DNA from 2 places in the Blautia liquoris genome. Region 1 is predicted to be linked to the other one. Evidence: a T-box and tRNA genes for the amino acid it is inferred to sense, from the RefSeq annotation. Region 1 holds a T-box; the other holds one or more tRNA genes.
What was found. The T-box of region 1 lies ahead of proS (proline--tRNA ligase). A T-box ahead of a tRNA ligase gene usually reads a tRNA of that ligase, here a tRNA-Pro.
Positions count from the first base shown of each region.

Region 2: it encodes a tRNA-Pro, which carries the amino acid that the T-box ahead of proS (proline--tRNA ligase) is inferred to sense. The anticodon was not compared.

Region 1 is NZ_CP063304.1:933,629-944,947, reverse strand. Features, by position in the region: gene INP51_RS04290 (CotS family spore coat protein) at 1-438, opposite strand, end outside; gene INP51_RS04285 (CCA tRNA nucleotidyltransferase) at 522-1,871, opposite strand; gene INP51_RS04280 (hypothetical protein) at 2,109-2,996, opposite strand; gene INP51_RS04275 (hypothetical protein) at 3,086-3,304, opposite strand; gene INP51_RS04270 (class I SAM-dependent methyltransferase) at 3,328-4,077, opposite strand; T-box leader at 4,223-4,436, shown strand; gene proS (proline--tRNA ligase) at 4,499-5,938, shown strand; gene INP51_RS04260 (deoxycytidylate deaminase) at 6,008-6,496, opposite strand; gene upp (uracil phosphoribosyltransferase) at 6,558-7,187, opposite strand; gene rpiB (ribose 5-phosphate isomerase B) at 7,228-7,659, opposite strand; gene INP51_RS04245 (arsenate reductase/protein-tyrosine-phosphatase family protein) at 7,656-8,117, opposite strand; gene INP51_RS04240 (L-threonylcarbamoyladenylate synthase) at 8,133-9,182, opposite strand; gene INP51_RS04235 (N-acetylmuramoyl-L-alanine amidase) at 9,310-10,026, opposite strand; gene INP51_RS04230 (hypothetical protein) at 10,095-10,781, opposite strand; gene INP51_RS04225 (glycosyl hydrolase family 18 protein) at 10,824-11,319, opposite strand, start outside.
Region 2 is NZ_CP063304.1:719,461-730,779, reverse strand. Features, by position in the region: gene hflX (GTPase HflX) at 1-104, opposite strand, end outside; gene INP51_RS03390 (tetratricopeptide repeat protein) at 116-1,156, opposite strand; gene glmM (phosphoglucosamine mutase) at 1,180-2,529, opposite strand; gene INP51_RS03380 (sugar phosphate nucleotidyltransferase) at 2,562-3,494, opposite strand; gene prfA (peptide chain release factor 1) at 3,559-4,635, opposite strand; gene prmC (peptide chain release factor N(5)-glutamine methyltransferase) at 4,656-5,510, opposite strand; gene INP51_RS03365 (DUF1385 domain-containing protein) at 5,503-6,477, opposite strand; gene rpmE (50S ribosomal protein L31) at 6,606-6,806, opposite strand; gene rho (transcription termination factor Rho) at 6,917-8,512, opposite strand; tRNA gene INP51_RS03350 (tRNA-Leu) at 8,721-8,800, opposite strand; tRNA gene INP51_RS03345 (tRNA-Lys) at 8,877-8,949, opposite strand; tRNA gene INP51_RS03340 (tRNA-Gln) at 8,959-9,030, opposite strand; tRNA gene INP51_RS03335 (tRNA-His) at 9,051-9,125, opposite strand; tRNA gene INP51_RS03330 (tRNA-Arg) at 9,178-9,251, opposite strand; tRNA gene INP51_RS03325 (tRNA-Gly) at 9,255-9,325, opposite strand; tRNA gene INP51_RS03320 (tRNA-Pro) at 9,339-9,413, opposite strand; gene INP51_RS03315 (metallophosphoesterase family protein) at 9,506-9,988, opposite strand; gene INP51_RS03310 (XTP/dITP diphosphatase) at 10,020-10,622, opposite strand; gene yfcE (phosphodiesterase) at 10,623-11,165, opposite strand.

The DNA.
Region 1 (11,319 bases):
GGTTTTTCTTATCTCTGCATTATGCCGTGTGCATTCGTGAATCAAAGTTTCCCTTGTATACTCTTCTTTTACTTCAAGGCGCATCGCTTTATGTATAGATGCAAGAGTTTCCACCGCCTTCTCAATATCTGAGATAGAACGAGTGTCACACTCTTTGCCGGAATACCAGGCCCGGACTACGTATGCATGGTCCTCCCTGTCATAAGACAATAAGTTCCCGTCAAGATTTCTCAAAAGGCGGTCCAGATAAGGGAATCCCGCAGCTTTTACCTGCTCCATCAGCGTGTACTGTAAAGCAAGTTTGCCCTCGGTACTGCTGCAATCCTTAATGCTGACCCACCCTTCTTCTGTTTCGTAAAGCATGACGCCTCTGCCTTTGCAGGATGTCTTTGCTGTCAATCCATACTGTTCTAATATCCATAAACCACGATCGTACACGCATGCTCCCCCTTTTCATCAATAGAAGATTCCTTGTCTTTCTATCGTATGCAAAGGGAATTGGTATCATGCTAACAGCTGTATTACTTGTCTGTTTTATCTTCAGCGATGAGTGTATCTGCATAAAACAGAAGATAATCCCGCTGATTTTTCTCAGGACATTTCAATACTTGTTCCAGTGCCAGGTTGAGCATCTGTCCAATTCTGGGACCGGGTTTCACTCCCATAGAAATCAGATCCTGTCCTGTTAGTTTTAAGTTTTTCAGAGAATAACACTGTCCGGCATCTGTCACTTCTTCATAGCACTTCTTTACATCTGTAATTCTCTGCAATTTTTCCTTCCGATAATACCCACTTTGAGCCATGGTGTCTGCATACTGGACATCCAGCCATTTCAAAAAAAGATCCGGTCCAATCCTGTTGAGCATGACCCTGACGTTCTCCTGTGTCGCTTCCATCCGGTAATCATGCCACTTGATCAGATTCGTCACTTGATAGATCGTATCATTGTCCATTTTCAGCCTCTGCATCACTTTACGCGAAATCTCCATACCAGCCTGAGCATGACCTTTAAAATGATCAATTCCATCTGCGTCTGTGACACGGCAGGATGGTTTTCCCATGTCGTGAAAGAGCATCGTAAACCGAAGAATTTTGTCAGCGGGCACGTATTTCAGGCTTTCAATGGTGTGACGTCCCACTGGATAACAGTGATGCGGATTATTCTGAGGTGTGTGCATCATTGCGTCAAACTCTGGAAGAATCACCCTTGTAATTCCAAGATCATATGCATGTTCCATATATTCCGGGTGTCCGGATGTTAAAAGCTTGATCAGTTCCGCAGCAATCCGCTCCGCACTGATTTTTTTTAACGTATGAGCCATCCCACGGATTGCGTTATAGGTGTTCTGCTCTATACTGAAATCTAACTGAGCAGCGAATCTCAGTGCCCTTAGAATTCTCAGTGCATCCTCTCCAAAACGTTCTACAGGATCACCCACGCAGCGAATACAGCTTCTCTGCAGATCCGAAAGCCCTCCATAGAGGTCGACAAGTCCTTCTTTGTCATTATATGCCATCGCATTGATCGTAAAATCTCTGCGTTTTAAATCTTCCTCAAGAGAAGCAGTAAATGTAACCTCCTTTGGATGCCTTCCATCTTCATAATCACCATCGATACGATAAGTCGTCACTTCATGTGCATTCCCGCCAAAAAGCACCGTCACGGTTCCATGCTGCAGACCAGTATCAATGGTCCGGTTAAAAATCTCCTTTACCTGCCAGGGTGTCGCAGAAGTGGTAATATCCCAGTCGTCTGGTTTTCGGTTCAAAATATAGTCACGGACACAGCCGCCTACGGCATAAGCTTCATACCCTTTTGCCTGAAGACTGCTAATAATCGCATCCACACTTGCCGGTAATTTTAATTTCAATCCAATTTCCTCCATAATAGTAAAACCGCTTGTCAATTTTCTTTATTTTACCTTATATCACAAATAATATCAAACACAATCTTGATTTCTTATATATCTTATTGTAAGGGTCAAAAGTAAAACAGGACGGATTCAAATCCCGTCCTGCTGTACGTCCCATATATCGTGATTAACTCTGCTGTCTATTTACTTCAAATATCCTGAACCAGTCCGCCGCTTAACATATTCCACACCCACTCACAGAATGGAAGACATTATTTGACTGTTATTAATTGTAAGTTTGAAATCTTTCCAGTCATCCGTTAATAATTGTACTTCTTTCCACACTCCATTTTCAAACACATTTTCATGGAGCAAAATGTCATAACCATTGGTAAGCCTGATAAAATCAAACCTATATTGCCTGCCATTCCCCGAAGCATAGATATATATCATATCACCTTTTTGTTTTGTCCTGTCTATTTTTTCAACGATTTTCATATTATCCTCATAAACAATTTGAACCACTGCATCAGACAAATAAAACCAACTATGTACAGGAGCGCACAAAAAATCCTCGGGTATGTAGTCAATATCTTTTATTTTCCAGCCATCCTTTGGCGTTTTTTCTACTGTAACCAATCCATAATAATATGCAAAATAAGAACCTTTATTATATTCTTTATCATTATTTGCCTTTGGCCCCGTTATTAATTCAATTTCAATCAAATAATATTTTATGTTTTCCGGAGTATCCGGAGGGGCATAGGCGGGAACTATTTTTAAAAGTGTTGTATAACCAATGCCCTTAAATGAATCGATAAATTGATCTAAAGATATTTCCTTTTGCTTTTCCTTTGTAAGAAGCTCATATGCATAAGGATATGGCAGCCCTGATTCGCCAATAGAACCACACCCACCGGAATATCCTAACATATTTGAGGCAGCTCTAAGTATCCCGTAATATGCAAGCAATAAATCTTCGGGAGTTTCAAATTTTTTATTTATAAGCGGCGGCTCGTCATTTTCTTTTTCAAAGTCATGAAATGAATAGTGATCAGGTAACGGCAATTGTTTTGATGGTCTTTGAAATCGCTCACTAATCTTTGTATCCTGCTGATTTGAAATGGGTAATGCTTCTGCCATAATTGTGTGTAAAGAAGGGTGTAATCTGCCTCCTGACATTATATTATCATTAGAACTGGTTGAAATTATGAACACAATCAGTACGATTATCATGCAAAGGAAAATGCTAATACATAATAGAACCTTCTTTTTGTTAATCTTAAAAACCATAATAAAACCTCCCATATACTATATGAGAGGAATATTTTTTTAACCCCTAATTCCAAAGCCGATGCGTTTGGGGTTGACTTGTATAGTGCCATCCTCGGAGGTGTAACCCTGCTTTCTCTTTGATACATATTCTGCAGGGATGGATATGCATCCAGCATAGACTGCCGCTCCTTTATATTTCTTATAGTTTTATTGCCCTTGTTGAAAAAAAGGTTGGTATGTTATGCTCATGCAGATTTCCGGTACCATTGGTATCCTCATATAGGTCTGTGAGAATAAAACCAGCCTCTAGCTGTCCGCCAATCTGTTCCTCCAGGGTGTGAGAAAACTGTACCCCGCAATCTGACTCATTAAGTTGATTCATCTGGTTTTCATCTTTCAGTGGGTTAAAAGGCAATGTATTGACAAGAATTTTCTCATCATCATCAAAGATATAATTTATCCCATTATCAAGCCCTGCCAGAAAAATCCCACCAGACTTTAATACCCGATAACATTCTTTAAAAATTGGTTGTACTTCTTCAACATAGCAGTTTGACACCGGATGAAAAATCACGTCGAATTCGGCATCAGAAAATGGCAGTCTTTTTGTCATATCTGCCTTGATGATACGAACAGAATACCCTTCCCTGCCTGCCACCAACCGCTCACTCTCCAACTGCTTTTCAGAATAATCCAGAACGGTGCATTCCGATCCGAGAGCTGTAAATATTGGTATCTGCTGTCCGCCTCCACTGGCGAGTCCAAGGACTTTCTTCCCTTGAAGTTCTCCAAACCACTCATGAGGTACATACCTGGTCGGCGTCAGCAGAACATCCCAGATACCTTTTTTCGCATCCTCATAAATATCGTGGGAAATCGGTTTTCCCCATTCCCAGCCTTCTTTGACCCAGCTGTCAATTACTTTTGAATTTATTTCCTGGTAGTTCATAAGCGCGCCTCCTTTATCAAAGCTTCCATTATAGTATAACATACTACACGCAGTTCACAACTGCAAACAAACACACATACAATTCACAGGTTTTTTCAAGTGCCCTCTTGACAAACTTCCCTTCATATCTTACACTTATCACATGTAATTGACGTTGAAAAGGAACAGTACATGCACGATCATCTGCAGAGAGGGATTCGTCCGGTGAAAGATCCTGTTTGGAATGCATGGAACCCACCTTGGAGTTGTCTGTGAAAACAGAACGTAGCTGCTGCGTTAAAGCGTAGAAAAGAGAGTTGTGAGATAAATTAACAGCTAATCAGGGTGGTACCGCCGAAGAATAACTATCGGTCCCTTTTGCAGGGATGCGATGGTTTTTTTATGTCAATGCTGCTTTTATCTTACTGAAAGGGAGATTTTTATGGCAAAGGAAAAGAAACTTGTAGAAGCAATCACTTCCATGGAAGATGATTTTGCAAAGTGGTACACAGATGTTGTGCTGAAGGCCGAACTTACGGATTATACCAGTGTAAAGGGCTGTATGGTCATCAAACCTGCAGGCTATGCAATCTGGGAAAACATCCAAAACGAAGTTGACCGCCGTTTTAAAGAAACCGGTGTGGAAAATGTGTATCTTCCTATCTTCATTCCGGAAAGCCTTCTGGAAAAAGAAAAGGATCATGTGGAGGGATTCGCACCGGAAGTTGCCTGGGTAACTCAAGGGGGGCTTGAGCCGCTTCAGGAACGTCTATGCGTAAGGCCTACTTCGGAAACATTATTCTGTGACTTCTATTCAAAGGAAATACACTCTCACAGAGATCTTCCGAAGGTATACAATCAGTGGTGCTCGGTTGTCCGCTGGGAAAAGACAACGAGACCATTCCTACGCTCCAGAGAGTTTTTATGGCAGGAAGGGCATACAGCCCATGCCACTGCAGAAGAAGCCAAAGAAAGAACCATTCAAATGTTAAATGTCTACGCTGATTTCTGCGAAGAAGTACTTGCAATTCCTGTAATTAAGGGTCAAAAGACTGAGAAGGAAAAATTCTCAGGTGCTGAGTCTACCTATACAATCGAAGCCCTGATGCACGATGGAAAAGCCCTTCAGTCCGGAACCAGTCATTACTTCGGAGATGGTTTCGCACGTGCCTATGATATTCAATATACCGACAAAGACAACAAGCTGCAATATGTATATCAGACATCATTCGGACTGTCCACCCGTATCATTGGTGCCATCATTATGGTGCACGGTGATAACAGCGGCTTAAAACTTCCGCCGAAAATCGCTCCAACCCAGGTTATGGTTGTTCCGATCCGCCAGGATGCCCACGGTGTGATGGAGAAATCCCATGAAGTGGAAAAATCCCTCAAAGAAGCAGCGATTCGTGTAAAAGTTGATGATTCCGACAAGAGCCCGGGATGGAAGTTTTCCGAACAGGAAATGAGAGGTGTTCCACTTCGCATCGAACTCGGACCGAAGGATATCGAAAAAAATCAGGCTGTCCTGGTGCGCCGTGACACCAGAGAAAAAATGATTGTTTCCCTCGATGAACTTCCCGAAAAGACAGGGGAACTTTTGGATACGATTCAAAGTGATATGTATACCCGTGCATTAGAGCATCTCAACTCTCACACCTATGAGGCAAAGAGCTATCCGGAATTCCAGGCCACCATTGAACGCAAACCGGGCTTTGTCCGTGCAATGTGGTGCGGAGATGCGGCGTGTGAAGACAAGATCAGAGAAGATACCGGAGCTACCAGCCGCTGCATCCCCTTTGACCAAGAACCTATCGGCAAAACTTGTATCTGCTGTGGAAAACCGGCGAAGAAAATGGTATACTGGGGACGTGCTTATTAAAGCAGAGAATTCTAAAAGCACCATCAGAAGATTTATTTCTCTGATGGTGCTTTCTTATAACAGATTCGTCTACACCGTAATTGTAATCTCTCTGTGTGTAGGCTCATATTTTTGGAAACTCACTCTCGCAGCCTGGAACATCATCTTGGAAGCGATGACTTCGGGAGTCTTGTCGTACTTGTCGCAGTCATAGATCACAGTCTTAATCCCAGACTGAATAATTGCCTTGGCGCATTCATTGCAGGGAAAAAGGGATACATACATCTTCGCCCCTTCCAGGCTTCCTCCACGGTAATTCAAGATTGCGTTCAATTCACTGTGAGTTACATAGTAATACTTACTTCTAAGCGGATCTTCACCATCCCTTCCCCACGGGAATTCGTCATCCGAACAGCCGGTCGGCAGTCCATTATAACCCATGGAGAGGATCTTGTTATCAGGACTTACTATACAGGCTCCTACCTGCGAGTGTGGATCCTTCGAACGCATACCCGCAAGCTTTGCGACTGCCATAAAATATTCATCCCATGATATATAATCATTTCTTTTTTCGCTCATAAAAATCTCCCATGGCATACTGCCACTTTGTTACACTTCGTGCTCACACATGCACGTATTTTTATTTGGTCCCGAAGATACGATCGCCTGCGTCTCCAAGACCAGGTACAATATATCCATGGTCATTCAATTTCTCATCAAGGGCACCGATGTAGATATCCACATCCGAATGCTCTTTTTGCATTCTTTTGACACCTTCCGGTGCCGCGATGATGCACATAAAGTGAATCTTCTTTGCACCTTTCTCCTTCAGCATCGTAATTGCCGCTGAGGCTGAACCACCTGTCGCAAGCATCGGATCAATTACGAATACTTCACGGCTGGCAATATCAGAAGGAAGCTTACAGTAGTATTCAACCGGCTCTAGAGTTTCGGGATCACGATATAAACCAATATGTCCTACTTTCGCTGCCGGTATCATAGCCAACATGCCTTCTACCATGCCAAGACCAGCCCGCAGGATCGGAACAACTGCCATTTTCTTTCCTGCCAGCTCTTTTGCTGTGGTTTTTCCAATAGGAGTTTCAATATCAATATCGACTAATGGTAATTCTCTGGTCGCCTCAAACGACATCAGCATTGCTATCTCACTGATCATCTCCCGGAACTCTTTCGAGCTGGTCTCCGTTCTCCGGATGATTCCGATCTTGTGCTGAATTAAAGGGTGATCCATTACTACGATTTTTGCCATTTTCTTTTCTCCTTTTAACGTATGTTTTTATTGCTCGTTCTTAGCAGTTCTCTATCTTCTGTATTCTTCTCTTATGGCGGTCTTCATCTGAAAACGCCGTATTCAGGAATGTTTCTACAATCTTGACCGCAAGGCCCGGACCGACCACACGGCCGCCCATGGCGAGTACATTGGCATCGTTGTGTAACCTTGTCATTTCCGCGCAGTAACAATCCGTGCAGAGTGCCGCACGGATCCCCGGAATCCTGTTGGCCGTAATGGATACTCCAATACCGGTTCCACAGATCAATATTCCCTTGTCACATTCGCCGCTGACAATCGCCTGCGACACTTTTTTCGCATAATCCGGATAATCAACAGATTCGGTACCATAACAGCCGAAATCTTTATATTCCAGCTTCCCCTCATCAAGATAATTCTTCACTTCCTGCATCAGGTCATAACCACCGTGATCACATCCAAGTGCTATCATTTTCGTAATTCCTCCTCGTTCAGTTGTATCACTATCTCGGAAATCAGATTTTCGAGATTTTCATAACATTTTCCATAGGCAGCCAGCGGTTCTCCATAGAGAGTTCTGACATCCCCGCTCTGCCCAGCGAACTCCGCAATCGTCCAGACATTCATGGCATGCTCGAAACTTGCCCAGATCTTATCTTTTTGATCATCTTCCATCGTGAGTATCAGTGTTCTGTCATCGATATCTTCCTGCGTAAACGGAATTGCCGAGTGATCTTTCGTATTATAGCCATTGCTGATAAGCACGGCCTCTGCTTTTTGGTTTATGGGTTCCGGAAAGAGGACCACAAGCCCTCTAGACAGAATCTCAAGCTTTCCCATCATAACCTTGCTCTTCATAATAGCCTTGGCCATGGGAGCGCGTGTGGTATCGTCGGAATCCACAAATATTAATTTGTCATATTGTTTCAATCAACGTCACCTCAACTACACCTCAATCATTTTGTGGCCGGCTGCCTTAAGAAGACGATTCATAATGGCCTGTCCCATTCTGGGCGTATCAAAAGCCTCGGAATAAATATATTCCACACAGTCATCGTCAAACTCTCTTAGAATCTGATACAGATGCATGGCAATCGTATCTTCACTTGCGAGGGTTCCGATACACTTGATGTCACCGACCTGATATCTCTTCTTTGTCTCCTCTGTACAGATCACACCGACTTTTTTTCCGTCTTCAAGACATCTTGCAGCAAGCATATTAATCTTGTCTGCAACTTTACCTTCCGATCCTTTAATAATGGTAAGATCCCCTTTCGGAGCATAGTGTTTGTATCTCATCCCCGGAGCTTTTGGTCTTACTCTGCTGTTGGGTGACAGAATTCCCGGATCCACCAAAACCTCACCTAATACATCCACAAGCATCTTTCGATTAATGTAACCGGGGCGCAGAATTGTCGGAACCCCAACTGTAAAATCTACAATCGTGGATTCCAGACCAATATCTGTCATTCCGCCGTCTATGATCATATCAATCGTATCTGACAGATCGTCAATCACATGGCTTGCCAGGGTCGGGCTTGGCCGTCCGGAAGTGTTTGCACTGGGCGCAGCGATATACCCGCCGGAGCGTCTGATCAGCTCTCCTGCAATCTTATTAACAGGCATTCTGACCGCAACACTATCTAACCCTCCCGTAGTCTCAAAAGGTACGCAGTCCGCCTTGCTGAATATCATCGTAAGAGGACCGGGCCAATACTGTTTGGCCAAAAGTCTTGCCTTTTGAGGAACTTTCCTGACAATTTTATCCAGATGTTCCATATCCGCAATATGGACGATCAAAGGATTATCTGAAGGTCTTCCTTTTGCCGCATAAATCTTTTTAGAAGCAGCCGGATCCAGTGCATTCCCACCCAGACCATATACGGTCTCCGTAGGAAATGCAACCAGGCCGCCCGCTTTAAGAATCGATCCTGCTTTATCAAGTGCCGGTATATCCAGCTGATCTTCAGTCATCTTAGCTATTTGGGCTTTCATCAGTACTTTTTCTTCTTTCTGGCTTTGAGTCAATTTTTTCTTTAGACATTATACCATGTTCATATGTAAATGAAAAGACCTAGTGTGCTCTTACACAGAGTTTCGGCAAATGCAACAATTAACCCATTCAGGTGATCGTTTTTCCTGTTTTCTCCGATTTTTTGTCTGGCTTTATATATTCAAGAATTCCTTTACAGATTGAATCTGCAAGCTTTTGCTGATAATCTTTTGACTTCAGAAGTTCTGCCTCCTGTGGATTACTTAAGAAACCACATTCCACGATTGCAGCAGGAGCATCCGTCTTTTTCAGCAAGTAATAACTGGTATTTCCCTTTGCCATCCGGTGATTCGCCGGATCCACCCCTTCTACAAGAGAGGTTTGAAGATCCTCCGCCAGTTTTTTCCCTTCCGCGGAGTGTGTGAAATAAAAAACCTGTGCTCCTTTCACTTCTGGCGATGTATAGCTGTTCTGGTGAATGCTCACCACGCAGTCTGGCTTTTTCTCATGAATCAGTTCGACGCGGTTTTGCAGGTCCTGTACTTTTTTATTTTTACTCCCGGATTCATACAGCCCTTCATCAGAGTCTCTGGTAAGAATGACAAAAACGTCCTTTTTTTCGAGCTTTTTCTTGAGGAGCAGGGTGATCTGCAAATTAAGTTCCTTTTCTTTTTCGCCATGCACTCCGATTTTTCCCGGATCGGAACCGCCATGCCCTGCATCCAGAATCACTACAGCCTGACCGGCTCTTCGCTGGCTGACAAAGCGGGCACCTTCTTTTGAAATCTGCCAGACACCTGCTAACAGCAGAATCGCCATGACAAGTTCCATCCATGCTTTCTTCATGACATAAAAATCTCCCCTGACATCTTTCTAATAATCTATGCCAGGAGAGTTCTTTTAAGTAGAATTGATCAAACTTTATTTTCTTTCCTTGTATTATCTATGTTTTTATCCGATGTGTCAATGTCATGATCAGATTCGCTCAGCTCACCGTCATCATCATCAAAGATATCATCAATATCATCGGATTCTAATTCGAAAGCCTTGCTCTTTAAATCCGCGGCAGGCTCAGACTGTGTACTGACAATACGATTGACAGCCTTACATGCCTCCATAAATCGCCTTTGCACCTGGTTCACAAGTCCAACCATCTCTCCCAGTTCTTCCTGCACAGCCTGATAACGTTTCTCACCTTCTGCAACTTTTTCATCCACTTCTTTCTGAAAACCTTCCAGATATTGGTTTGCCTTTTCGTGAGATTGCTCGAGCATCTGACTGCTCTTTTCTTCGGCATCTTTTATGATGTCCTGAGCTCTGATCTGTGCATCGTAGACGAGCTTTCCTATGGTATCATAATTATCGATATAGGACTGATATTTTTCTTTAATGTCACGCTGTAAAACTTCATTCTCCTGTTTCGACTCGTTCAGTTTAGAAGTCAGTTCCTTTATTGTTTTCTCTTTCTCTTTGATGGTAGCCATAAGCCGTGTTTTCTCAGTGTAAGCCTCATCCTTTATCTTCGTGATTCCTTCTGCAACGTCTTCTTTATCATATCCCCCCATTAATGTGGTTTTAAACAAATCTCCGTTTGTATCCATATGTTATACTCCTCCTAACGTCTTTTGTGTTCCAGCACTGATTCATGTGTTATATCGATTAATGATATCCCATACAGTATTTCGCTCCATGCCAAGTCTCCATTCAGCGACACCGGCAAGTCCATACTTTTGAATTACCTTCATTTTCTCTTCTATGGACTGCTCATCTTCTACCCAGATGGTATATCTTGCCGAATCATCTTCTGAAATTGCGATATTCTGTCCTATCTTTTCATCCCATTTCTTAGTCATCTGATGTTCCTGCATATATCGGTCTGTGCCGTCCATGCCAAGCACTTCACTAGTCGGAAGTTCCTGTCCGAAAGCTTCTGTCCAGACCCGGGTATAAAATGGTATCGCATTAACCACTTTTTCTTTCGGAACCTCAGAAAGTGTCTGTTTGATTCCGTTTTCGACAAACAGAAGTGATGATACAGATCCGGCTTTATCACCTCCTGAAAAATGTTCATCATACCCCATGATAATCACGTAGTCCACAATTTTCCCCTGCGCCCCACGCTTATAATACCTATTATAA
Region 2 (11,319 bases), 210 kb from region 1:
AGTTCTTTCATAGACCAATAAACTTTTTCCTCCTGCCCCTGGCCTGCTACACCGACAAGAATCACACGTTCTTTTCTTTTTTCAGATTCAAAAAGATCTTCCATATCTCCTCCTTTTAACGGCTCTGAAGGAACAAGTTTTCGCGAACGGCCGTCTCGTTTTCCGGATACTGCTGCACAAAGACGTTCATCTTTTCCTTCGCTGTTTTAAAATCAAGTTTATTTTCATAGACGACAATCTCATTAAACAACAAGTTCTCCTTATCTTTATTATCTGCCTTTTCAAGGCCTGTCTGTATGTCAGAGAGTGCATCATCATAATTTTTATCTGCAATGTCACAGAGTGCAAGACCATTATAAGCGGCTGCCGAATCCTTGTTTTCGTCGAGATACCGCTGATACAATTTTCGCGCGGATACCTGATTCTGGTTCTTCAGATAAATCTGTCCCAGCAGCCAGACAGCCTCATCGACTCCCTCATCGACCGCTTCTTTCAAGACTTTGGACGCTTTATCATAATCCTGCAGATAATATAAGATACGTCCCTGCTCATACTGTTCCTCTGCTCCCCTGGGTTCTTTTTTAACAGCCTCTTCCAGATATGCCGCACCATCTGCCTCACGGTTATTGCCCGCATAAATCAAATAGACTCTGATATAATTGTCATATCCAGGGTTCTTTGCAAGCGAAGCTTTGAAATCAGCTTTGGCCTTTTTCTCCTCATTCTGCCCGAGATAAATCCTGCCCCTCATAAAGCTGGCATCTGCATCATCATGTTCTTTGATCAGGCGGCTGTAAAGTTTTATTGCTCTTTTCGTATCTCCACTGCCTTCGCAGGCCTCAGCGAGATAATACATCACATCACATTCGAACTCCTCAGATTTAAATCTAAGCTTATTTCGGCAGTCATCAAGATAAGTGACTGCATTCTTATAGTCTCCCATTTTCAGATAGGTAATTCCTATCATGCGGCTGGATTCTACTTCCAGTTCAGAATCTTCCTTGGCTTTTAAAAAACTCGCAAGTGCTGTATTATAATCATTCTCTTTTAATGATTTCACACCCAAGTCATATGCACCGGTATAATCTTTCGGTCCGCAGGCTGACATAAAGATGAGCAGACTGCTTAAGACCGTAAGGATCCTTCGTTTCTTCAAAGTTTTTTCTCCATACAAATTTCTCAGTCTGAAATTATCAGGTTTTCTTGTCTCATTACTTCAATTACCTGATCTACGCAGGTTTCACACAGCGCATCCTCTGCAGCTTCCACCATCACACGAATTACAGGTTCCGTTCCGCTTTCACGGACCAGGATTCTTCCTTCCCCCCCAAGTGATTGTTTCACCTCTGCAATCGCTTTTTTAACAGCTGAATTCTCTTTTGCCGCCTTCTTATCGGCTACTTTCACATTCTTCAGGCACTGCGGATATATCGTGATTTCTTTTGCCAGTGTATGAAGTGAAGTCTTCTTTTCAAGAATTACTTCCATAACCATCAAAGATGTCAGAATCCCGTCGCCTGTCGAAGCATGTTTGCTGAATATGATATGGCCCGACTGCTCTCCGCCCAGAGAATAGCCGTTTGCCATCATATTCTCACATACATGGCGATCCCCGACAGCCGTTTTTTCATAACGAATCCCCTCTCGGTCACATGCTTTGTAAAGTCCCAGGTTTGACATAATTGTTGTGACAATCGTATTCTGATCTAATCTTCCCTGCTCTTTCAAGTACTTTCCACAGATAAACATAATCATATCGCCGTCCACGACTTCACCTTTTTCATCAACAGCGATACAGCGATCCGCATCTCCGTCATAGGCAAACCCTACGTCCAACTGATTATCTCTTACAAACTGCTGTAAAGCTTCAATGTGAGTAGAACCACAGTCTTTGTTGATATTTGTACCATCCGGATTGTTGCTGATCACGTATGTTTTTGCACCTACTGCATCAAAAACACTTTTTGCAATGGAAAAGGAGCTGCCATTCGAACAGTCCAGACCAACACGGATATTTTTAAACGAACGCGTCGGAATCGAGATCAGATGTCCAATATAGCGGTTTCTTCCCGCTGAGAAATCGATGGTTCTCCCGATATCTTTCCCTATTGCAAATGGAACCTTTGGTTCTTCCTGATCGATGTAATTCTCTATCTGCTCTTCAATCTCTGATTCCAACTTCTGCCCCTGTCCGTTTATGACCTTGATTCCATTGTCATAATATGGATTGTGGCTGGCTGAAATCATGATTCCACAGTCAAAATTCTCAGTTCTCACAACATATGACACACTCGGTGTAGTAGTCACATGAAGCAGACAGGCATCTGCACCGGAAGCAGTAAGTCCCGAAGCAAGAGCATATTCAAACATATAACTGGAACGACGAGTATCTTTTCCAATCACAATAGACGCCTTGTGATCTTTTCCGAAATACCAGCCCAGAAAACGCCCTACTTTATATGCATGCTCTACTGTCAAATCGATATTAGCTTCCCCGCGGAAACCGTCCGTACCAAAATATTTTCCCATGATTTTGATCTCCCTATAGTTATAATTTCTTTTTAAGCTTCAACTTTGTTTTCGTACAGGTTTTTGTCATAGATGCCGTCTGCAATCAGCCTGCAAAATGCGTCTTTTACTGAATCTTTATCTTCCTGATATGTAACTCCAAACCAATTGGAAGTGGTCTTTAATACCTTTACCTGTGCCCTGCCTTTATGTAGAAGTTCATCAATAAAGGTTGGCAGAAGATATTCTGTCTTTTCATCATCCTTATGATTTATTAAAAATTCGGCAAATCCTTCTTCAAGTTCATCCAAGAACTCCTGCCGCAGTCCCCACATATTCATGGACACCAAGGATTCGGGGTCGAGTGGAGTAAAGCCTTTTTCGTCCTGTACTGCAGCACCCTGAGCTGTCTTTACAATATTGGAGGTTTCATTGATTCCTATCAGATTCCCCCGTTCATCGGTCGTACAGACCCCACGGGTCACTCCGCCGTTGTCACTGAGTGTATTTTCCAGCACAAATCCAGCCATGCTGACAGGGTGAACACCCTTTTCTATAGTATGCTCGCAAGTCAGGTCCTTGTGCAGCTTCACAAAGGGTTCTTTTCCATAATAATCATCAGCATTAATGACGGCAAACGGTTCATGAATAACATCTTTTGCACAGAGAACCGCCTGCCCTGTCCCCCAGGGCTTCGTTCTCTTTTTTGGTTTCTCGAATCCTTCTGGTAGATCATCCAACTCCTGATAAGCATATTGCACCTCTGTCAGCTGTTCAATCCTGTGTCCGATCATCTGTTTAAAATCCTCTTCAAGATCTTTTCGAATTACAAAGATTACTTTATTAAATCCTGCCTCCAGCGCATCGTGTATCGAATAATCCATGATCACCTCTCCACATGGCCCCACTGGTTCCAGCTGTTTAATTCCTTTGCCAAAACGGCTGCCAATTCCGGCTGCCATAATCACCAATGATGTTTTTTTCATGATATCTCTCTCCTCATGCTTTATCTTTTTTTGCTTCCCTCTCCTACTTATTCGTGTCGAGAATTCATGCAGTATTTTCCAGACTGCTGAGTTTTGCGGACTGATCTGCGGCAATTAAACTGTCGATCAGATCATCCAAGTCTCCGTCTAATACTTCCTGAAGTTTGTGAAGTGTCAGTTTGATCCGATGATCGGTCACTCTTCCCTGTGGAAAGTTATACGTTCTGATCTTTTCCGAACGATCACCCGATCCGACCTGGCTTCTCCTTGCCTCGGCCTCTGCATCATGCTGCTTCTCAAGTTCCATATCATAAAGGCGGGAACGCAGAACCTTTAAGGCTTTGTCCTTGTTCTTGAGCTGTGATTTTTCATCCTGGCAAGATATAACAATCCCTGTCGGTATATGAGTCAGACGCACAGCTGAATCTGTAGTATTGACACACTGACCGCCATTTCCAGATGCACGGAACACATCGAACTTGCAGTCCTTCATGTCAAGGTGAAAATCTATTTCCTCTGCCTCTGGCATGATCGCCACTGTAATTGTGGACGTGTGGATTCTTCCGCCGCTCTCGGTCTCGGGTACACGCTGTACCCTGTGAACACCACTCTCATACTTCATCCTGGAATATGCGCCAGTACCGTTAATCATGAATGTGACTTCTTTAAAGCCTCCAATTCCATTCTCATTCACACTGATCATCTCTGTCCTCCAGTTACGGTTTTCAGCATATTTAACATACATACGATAGACTTCGGCTGCAAACAGCGCCGCCTCATCTCCTCCGGCACCTGCTCGGATTTCAACGATGACATTCTTGTGATCGTTCGGGTCTTTCGGAAGAAGCAGGAGCTTCAGTTTGTCCTCAAGTTGTTCCGTCTGTTTTTTTGCATCGAACAGCTCTTCTTTGAGCATTTCACGCATTTCATCATCCTTTTCGCCTTCCAACATGGAGATGCTGTCCTCGATGACCTGACGGTTGTTCTTATATTCCTGATAGGCATCTGCAATTGGCTGCAATTCCGCCTGTTCTTTCATTAACTTTTGAAATCTGGCCGAATCAGCGGCCACGTCGGGCTGGGCTAACTGACGCAAAATTTCTTCCAGGCGAATTGAAATATCGTCTAGTTTATCAAACATTAGGTTCTCCTTTACTTATTTTATGACCACCTTGCTGACATCACGCGCGGAAGTCCGGCAAGATCTCTGATTATCTTTATATCTCTATATCCATTCTGAAATAATATATCCTTTACCAAATCTGGCTGATCGTATCCGATCTCCATGACAAGGCGCCCTCCGCTTTTCAGATATCCACGTGCCTCATCTGCAATCTTTCTATAGAAATACAGGCCATCCTCATGTCCATCCAATGCCAGAATTGGTTCGTGTTCACTGACTTCCCTCATGAGACCTTTGATATCCTTTGTCGGAATATAAGGCGGATTGGCCGTGATCATGTCGTAGGTTCCATTGATCTTGTCAAAGAGATCACTGAGGATGAACGCACAATTATTCACTTTTTGTCTATTGGCATTCTCCATTGCCACTGTAAGTGCCTCTTCTGACACGTCACTTCCTGTTCCAATCACAGACGCATGCCGAATCAGTGTAAGGATTACACAGCCACTTCCAGTACAAAGATCAAGGACACTGTTGTGGGGTTTCAGGTATTTTAACGATTCTTCCACCAGAGTTTCCGTATCCTGTCTGGGAATTAAAACCGCCTCATTTACAAGAAACGGCTGATCATAGAACCAGGCTTCTCTCGTCAGGTACTGCAGCGGAACGTGTCTGGATCTTCTGTCAATCAGTTTTTGATATTCTATTGCATCGGATTTATCCATAGGGCGGTCCATATGCAGATAGTAATAGCTCTTATTAATATTGCATACATACTCCATCAAAAGCCAGGCATCCACTTTATAATCAGGGATCCCAGCCATCCTCAGAGTAATTTCACCATATTCTTTCCAGGACTTCAGCGAAGTCAGTACTTCTATCTTTTCACTCATACGCTTCGGAAAATGATTTTTTCCCCTCACCGTCTTCTATGTCATAATCAAAATTCTCTGCCAGATAAGTCTTCCAGTTGAAGACTGCTTCCACCGCCTCGATCGCAACCTGAATCTCTTCTTCGTCCGGCTCACGAGTTGTCATGTGCTGAATCATCAGCCCTGGTTTGCTTAATGCATTAACAAACTTATTGTCACTGCGGCCTGCCATTCGGATAATTTCATAAGATATGCCTGCAATTACTGGAAGTAAAAGCAGTCTCACCACGATACGAAGTACGGGAGAATTCACACGAACAAACATCAATAATATGGCACTTACAATCATCACATAGAACAGGAAACTAGTTCCGCAGCGTTTATGTTCTCTTGAACTGTCCCTGACGTTTTCAATTGTGAGTGCATGGCCGTGCTCAATACAGTTAATACACTTATGTTCCGCACCGTGATACTCAAACGTCCTCTGTATATCTTTCATATGCGAAACTATAAACAGGTACAAAAGAAAGATTGCAACTCGCACCACTGATTCCACAAGAGATAGAATGACATGAGACGATATCAAATGCCGCAGCAGATTCGTGAGGAAGTACGGAAGCATCATAAATATGGCCACCGAGAGCACAATGGAAAACCCCACAGTGCCATACATAAGCCATTTTTCCTGCCTTTTCTGTTCTTCCTCCGTTTTTTTTGCTTTCTCCTTATCATCCTCTTCTTCATCCTCGAAAAAGCTTGCCGAATACATCAAGCACTTTGTTCCAATAATTAGAGAATCGAAAAAGCTTATTGCCCCACGGATAATCGGAAGGCTTAATATTTTTTTATTCTGAATCAGGCTCTGGTATGGTTTTACCCTGACCTCAATTTCATGATCTGGTTTTCGAACCGCAATGGAATAAGAATCCCCGTGACGCATCATTATTCCTTCCATAACAGCCTGACCGCCGATATTAGATGATTTCATAATCTGTTTCCTTTACTATCCGGATTGATGTCCTGTCTGTCCACCCTGACAGCTCTCGGATGAACTTTTTATAAGAAAAGGGGCTGAGATTTTCCAACCTCAACCCAAGTCTCAATATGCAATATCTATTATTTGATACCATATTTCTTATTGAATTTTTCAATACGTCCGCGTGCCGCTGCATTTTTCTGCTGTCCTGTAAAGAACGGATGACATTTGGAACAGATCTCAACATGAATGTCTTCTTTTGTAGATCCTGTTGTAAATGTATTACCACAGTTGCAGGTAACGGTTGCCTGATGGTAAGCCGGATGGATTCCTTGTTTCATTTCTTTCACCTCTTCTACGATATGTTATCTACTTGCGGCAACTGCCACATTACTTCTAATTTAAATAGCTAATAAATTATAGCATGTTTTATTTTTTTATGCAAGTGGTTTTAGATAATCCTTTTCCTGCGAATTCTAGCCACAACTTCCTCATTTGTCCGGGTACGGGCAAAGATATTCATAAGGTTTTCCGCAGCCTCATCAGACTTCATTCCGTTTAATGCTTTTCGTATGATGTTCACCGCATCCTGCTCTGCACTGGAAAGAAGAAGATCTTCTCTTCTGGTTCCCGATTTAACAACATCAATAGCAGGAAATACTCTCTTTTCCTGAAGTTTTCGATCTAAAACCAGTTCCATATTTCCAGTTCCCTTAAACTCTTCGTATACCACATCATCCATCTTGCTTCCAGTATCCACAAGTGCGGTGGCAAGTATCGTCAGACTTCCTCCCTCACGCATATTACGGGCTGCCCCGAAAAATCGTTTTGGCATATGAAGTGCGGCCGGATCCAGACCTCCTGATAATGTCCTTCCGCTCGGTGGTACAGTCTGATTGTAAGCACGGGCCAGTCTGGTGATACTGTCTATGAAAATGACCACATCCTTTTTGCTTTCCACGAGACGTTTCGCACGCTCAATCGCCATCTCTGATACTCTTCTATGATGATCCGGCAGTTCATCAAAGGTAGATGCAATCACGTCCACGTTCGGACCTGAGATCGCCTCTTTAATATCTGTCACTTCCTCCGGTCTTTCATCGATCAGTACAATCATCAGGTTCATTTCAGGATTATTTTTTAAGATGGATTTTGCAGCATCTTTGAGAAGCGTGGTCTTTCCTGCTTTTGGAGGGGATACAATCATTCCGCGCTGTCCTTTTCCGATAGGACTCACCAGATCTACAATACGCATAGCCATAGTCCCGTCCGGGCGTTCCAGATATATTCTCTTATTTGGAAAAATAGGTGTCATATCTTCGAAATTCATTCTTCGGATACTCATAGCCGGCGGAAGATCATTAATCGATTTGACATAAAGCAGAGCTGAAAACTTTTCGTTTAACGACTTAATTCGGGTATTCCCTCTTAGAATATCCCCGGTCCGGAGATGAAATCTGCGAATCTGTGATGGTGCGACATAGACGTCATTTTCACCAGGAAGGAAATTATCAGAACGGATGAATCCATATCCGTCAGACATTACTTCCAAAATCCCCCCTACTTCTTCGCCGCTGTCCAGTCTTTCAAAATCTTTTTTTGAGTGTTCTTCGCCATCATTTACCGGTCTTTGATGAGGATTTTGTGTTGTACGGTCATTTTGTGAATCATGAGAATTTTGTTGTGTATTTTGATTCGGTGATGGATGTAGATTATGTGAGTTCGGTGTCGCATGTGATACCCGAGGTGCATGCGGACTGTGGCTCTGTGTTTTGGGAGAATCCTGAGATGTATTCAAACTTTCTTTTCTTGCTGATGGTTTTGCTTCCTGTGTATTAGGTACCGTCTGTGTCTCCTGCGGGCTTTGTAAAGTCTCTGTTGTCGGTTGTGCGCCGGAATCTGCTTTTTTCTCTTCTTTTTCGTCTTCTTCAAGCATACGTTGTATCAACTCCTGTTTTTTCAAGGTCGATATTCTTTTCATGCCTCTGGCTTTTGCCAATTCTTTTAGTTTTCCAAGCTGCAAAGACTCATATTGCGCTTTTGTCATATTTAAACTCCTTTATTCGATTAATTAATGATGTTGGTTTCATATCTTTGGGGATAGTATTCAAAGAGATTTTCATGAAAGGATTCCTTTTACTGCATGATGTCTTAATGTCTTCAGTGATGATACTTATGAATTACTGCGCTCATTGCGATATCTTATCTTTAGTATAACAAAAAATTCGAAAGACCTCAATACATTTGTTATAAAATGCGGTCAGAGGGACTTGAACCCTCACGTCGTAACACAAGAACCTAAATCTTGCGCGTCTGCCAATTCCGCCATGACCGCTGACCTAAGAACAAATCGATATTAAAAAATACTTCTCCTGTAATAACGAAAGCAAGCCTTCACAGACTTGCTTTTATGAAGCATCGGGGATTCGAACCCCGGACAACTTGATTAAAAGTCAAGTGCTCTACCACCTGAGCTAATGCTCCCTGTATCAGCTGGGCTAGCTGGATTCGAACCAGCGTATGCAGCAGTCAAAGTGCTGTGCCTTACCGCTTGGCGATAGCCCAACGTTCGCCATCTACGGCAGGGTGGGTAATGGGATTTGAACCCATGGTCTCCAGAGCCACAATCTGGCGCGCTTGACCAGCTGCGCTATACCCACCATATAACTATTAGAAAATGAAAACGACTGTTTTCACTGGCAGAAAGCCAAACGTGCTTGAAGGGATTCGAACCCCCGACCCACGGCTTAGAAGGCCGTTGCTCTATCCAACTGAGCTACAAACACGTAAGCGGGTGATGAGAATCGAACTCACGTATCCAGCTTGGAAGGCTGGTGTTCTACCATTGAACTACACCCGCATGTAATCGGTAATCGGGGTGACAGGATTTGAACCTGCGGCCTCCTGGTCCCAAACCAGGCGCTCTAGCCAAGCTGAGCCACACCCCGAAAACTACCAAAAGCGCTTGACGCAAGATATAGTATATTACAGCATCTGAGGAATGTCAACACTTTTTTTAGATTTCTGAAAACTTCCGCCATTAATCGAGATAGCGGATCTGGTAATGTGCCTCATGGTTTTTGTCAATCTCCATTACAATATAACTGGGCTTTCGTCCCAGCTGTCTGGGATAGCTTAATGAACCGGGATTCATAAGTACCAGATGATCCGCATCCTCGATCAGCGGTCTGTGCGTGTGTCCGAACATTGCGAACTGCATATTGCGGCTTTTTGCTTCATCTCTCAGCTGCTTCGTTCCCAGAGAAACTCCAAATTGGTTCCCATGTGTCAGATATACCCGGTAGTCATCCAGAGAAAACTCCAGTTCTCTTCTCAGGTCTGTCCCCCAGTCACTATTGCCGGCAACCATGTAGCAGGGGCCATCTGTAAGTGTGCGAAAATAATTCTCCTGGCCTTCAATATCCCCGCAGTGAATCAGGCAGTCGACTGGTCCTTGTCTGTCAAGTACTCTCAATAAATTTTCCGCCTGGCCATGTGTATCACTTACAATTAAAATCTTCATCCTACACCTCACCAATCTTTTGTTTACCTTGTCAACAGATTTCTTGTAATTTTCTTCTCATTTCCTGCAATGCTCTTCCTCGATGGCTGATAGCATTCTTTTCATCCGGCGAAAGCTGAGCCGTACTTCTGCTCATATCCGGGAGATAGAAGATAGGATCGTATCCAAATCCACGCTCTCCACGTTCCTCATAACCGATTTTGCCTTCGATCACCCCTCTTGTGGTAATCTCTGATCCATCAGGCAAGACAGCTGCAATGGCACATATAAACCTTGCAGTTCTCTTTTTATTGGGTACCCCTTTCATTCTTTCGAGCAAATTTTGATTCTTGATGTGGTAAGAAGTATCTTTTCCCATATATCTTGCTGAGTAAATGCCTGGTTCCTTATTTAGAACGTCAATCTCCAATCCCGAATCGTCTGCAAGTACATAGGTATCACTGTCATGAACGGCCGAGGCAGCTGCTCTCGCCTTAATCAGTGCATTCTCTTCAAACGTGGAGCCATTCTCTTCAACATCCATCTCAATTCCAGCTTCCCTCATGGAAATCACAGGAATACTAAGTGTTTCCAAAATTTCTCGGATTTCAACCATTTTATTTGAATTTCCCGTTGCAAATATAATCTGTTTCATCTAAATCTCCAGTTGTCTGATCGTGTTCTCGTCAAAATCCCTGATTGAAAATGTACCATGATCCAACACCGCATAGCTTGGTACATTCCCTTCTTTTGGCAGGGATACACTTCCCGGATTCAAATAAACCTGTCCATCTTTATCTTCGGCCCGAAGTATATGCGTATGCCCATAGAGAAATACATCACCTTTTTGCAGTGGCGGCATATGTTCTTCATTATAGATATGCCCGTGGCTGAGATAGAAGGTTTTGCCCTCATCAATTAAGACACCATAATCCGCCATAATTGGAAATTCCAGTACCATCTGGTCTACCTCGGCATCACAGTTTCCCCGGATCGCCAATATATCATGTTTATTCTCATTAAGCATGGCAATCACCTGCTTTGGAGCATAATCTTTCGGCAGATCATTGCGCGGACCATGATATAAAAGATCCCCAAGAAGTACCAGCCGGTCTGCCTTTTCTTTCTTGTAAGCATCCAGCATCTTCCTGCAGTAATATGCGGATCCATGAATATCCGAAGCTATCATATATTTCATAGATGAATCAATCCTTTCGTGTCTTATAAAGTCAATGAATACATAGAAATAGTATACAGTAAAATTCAAAACTCGACAAGGTCTTTTAAAGGGTTTAAATATGGCAGCAAAAAGAACAGTAATCAAAGAATCCTGGCTTCGATTGAGTTTACTG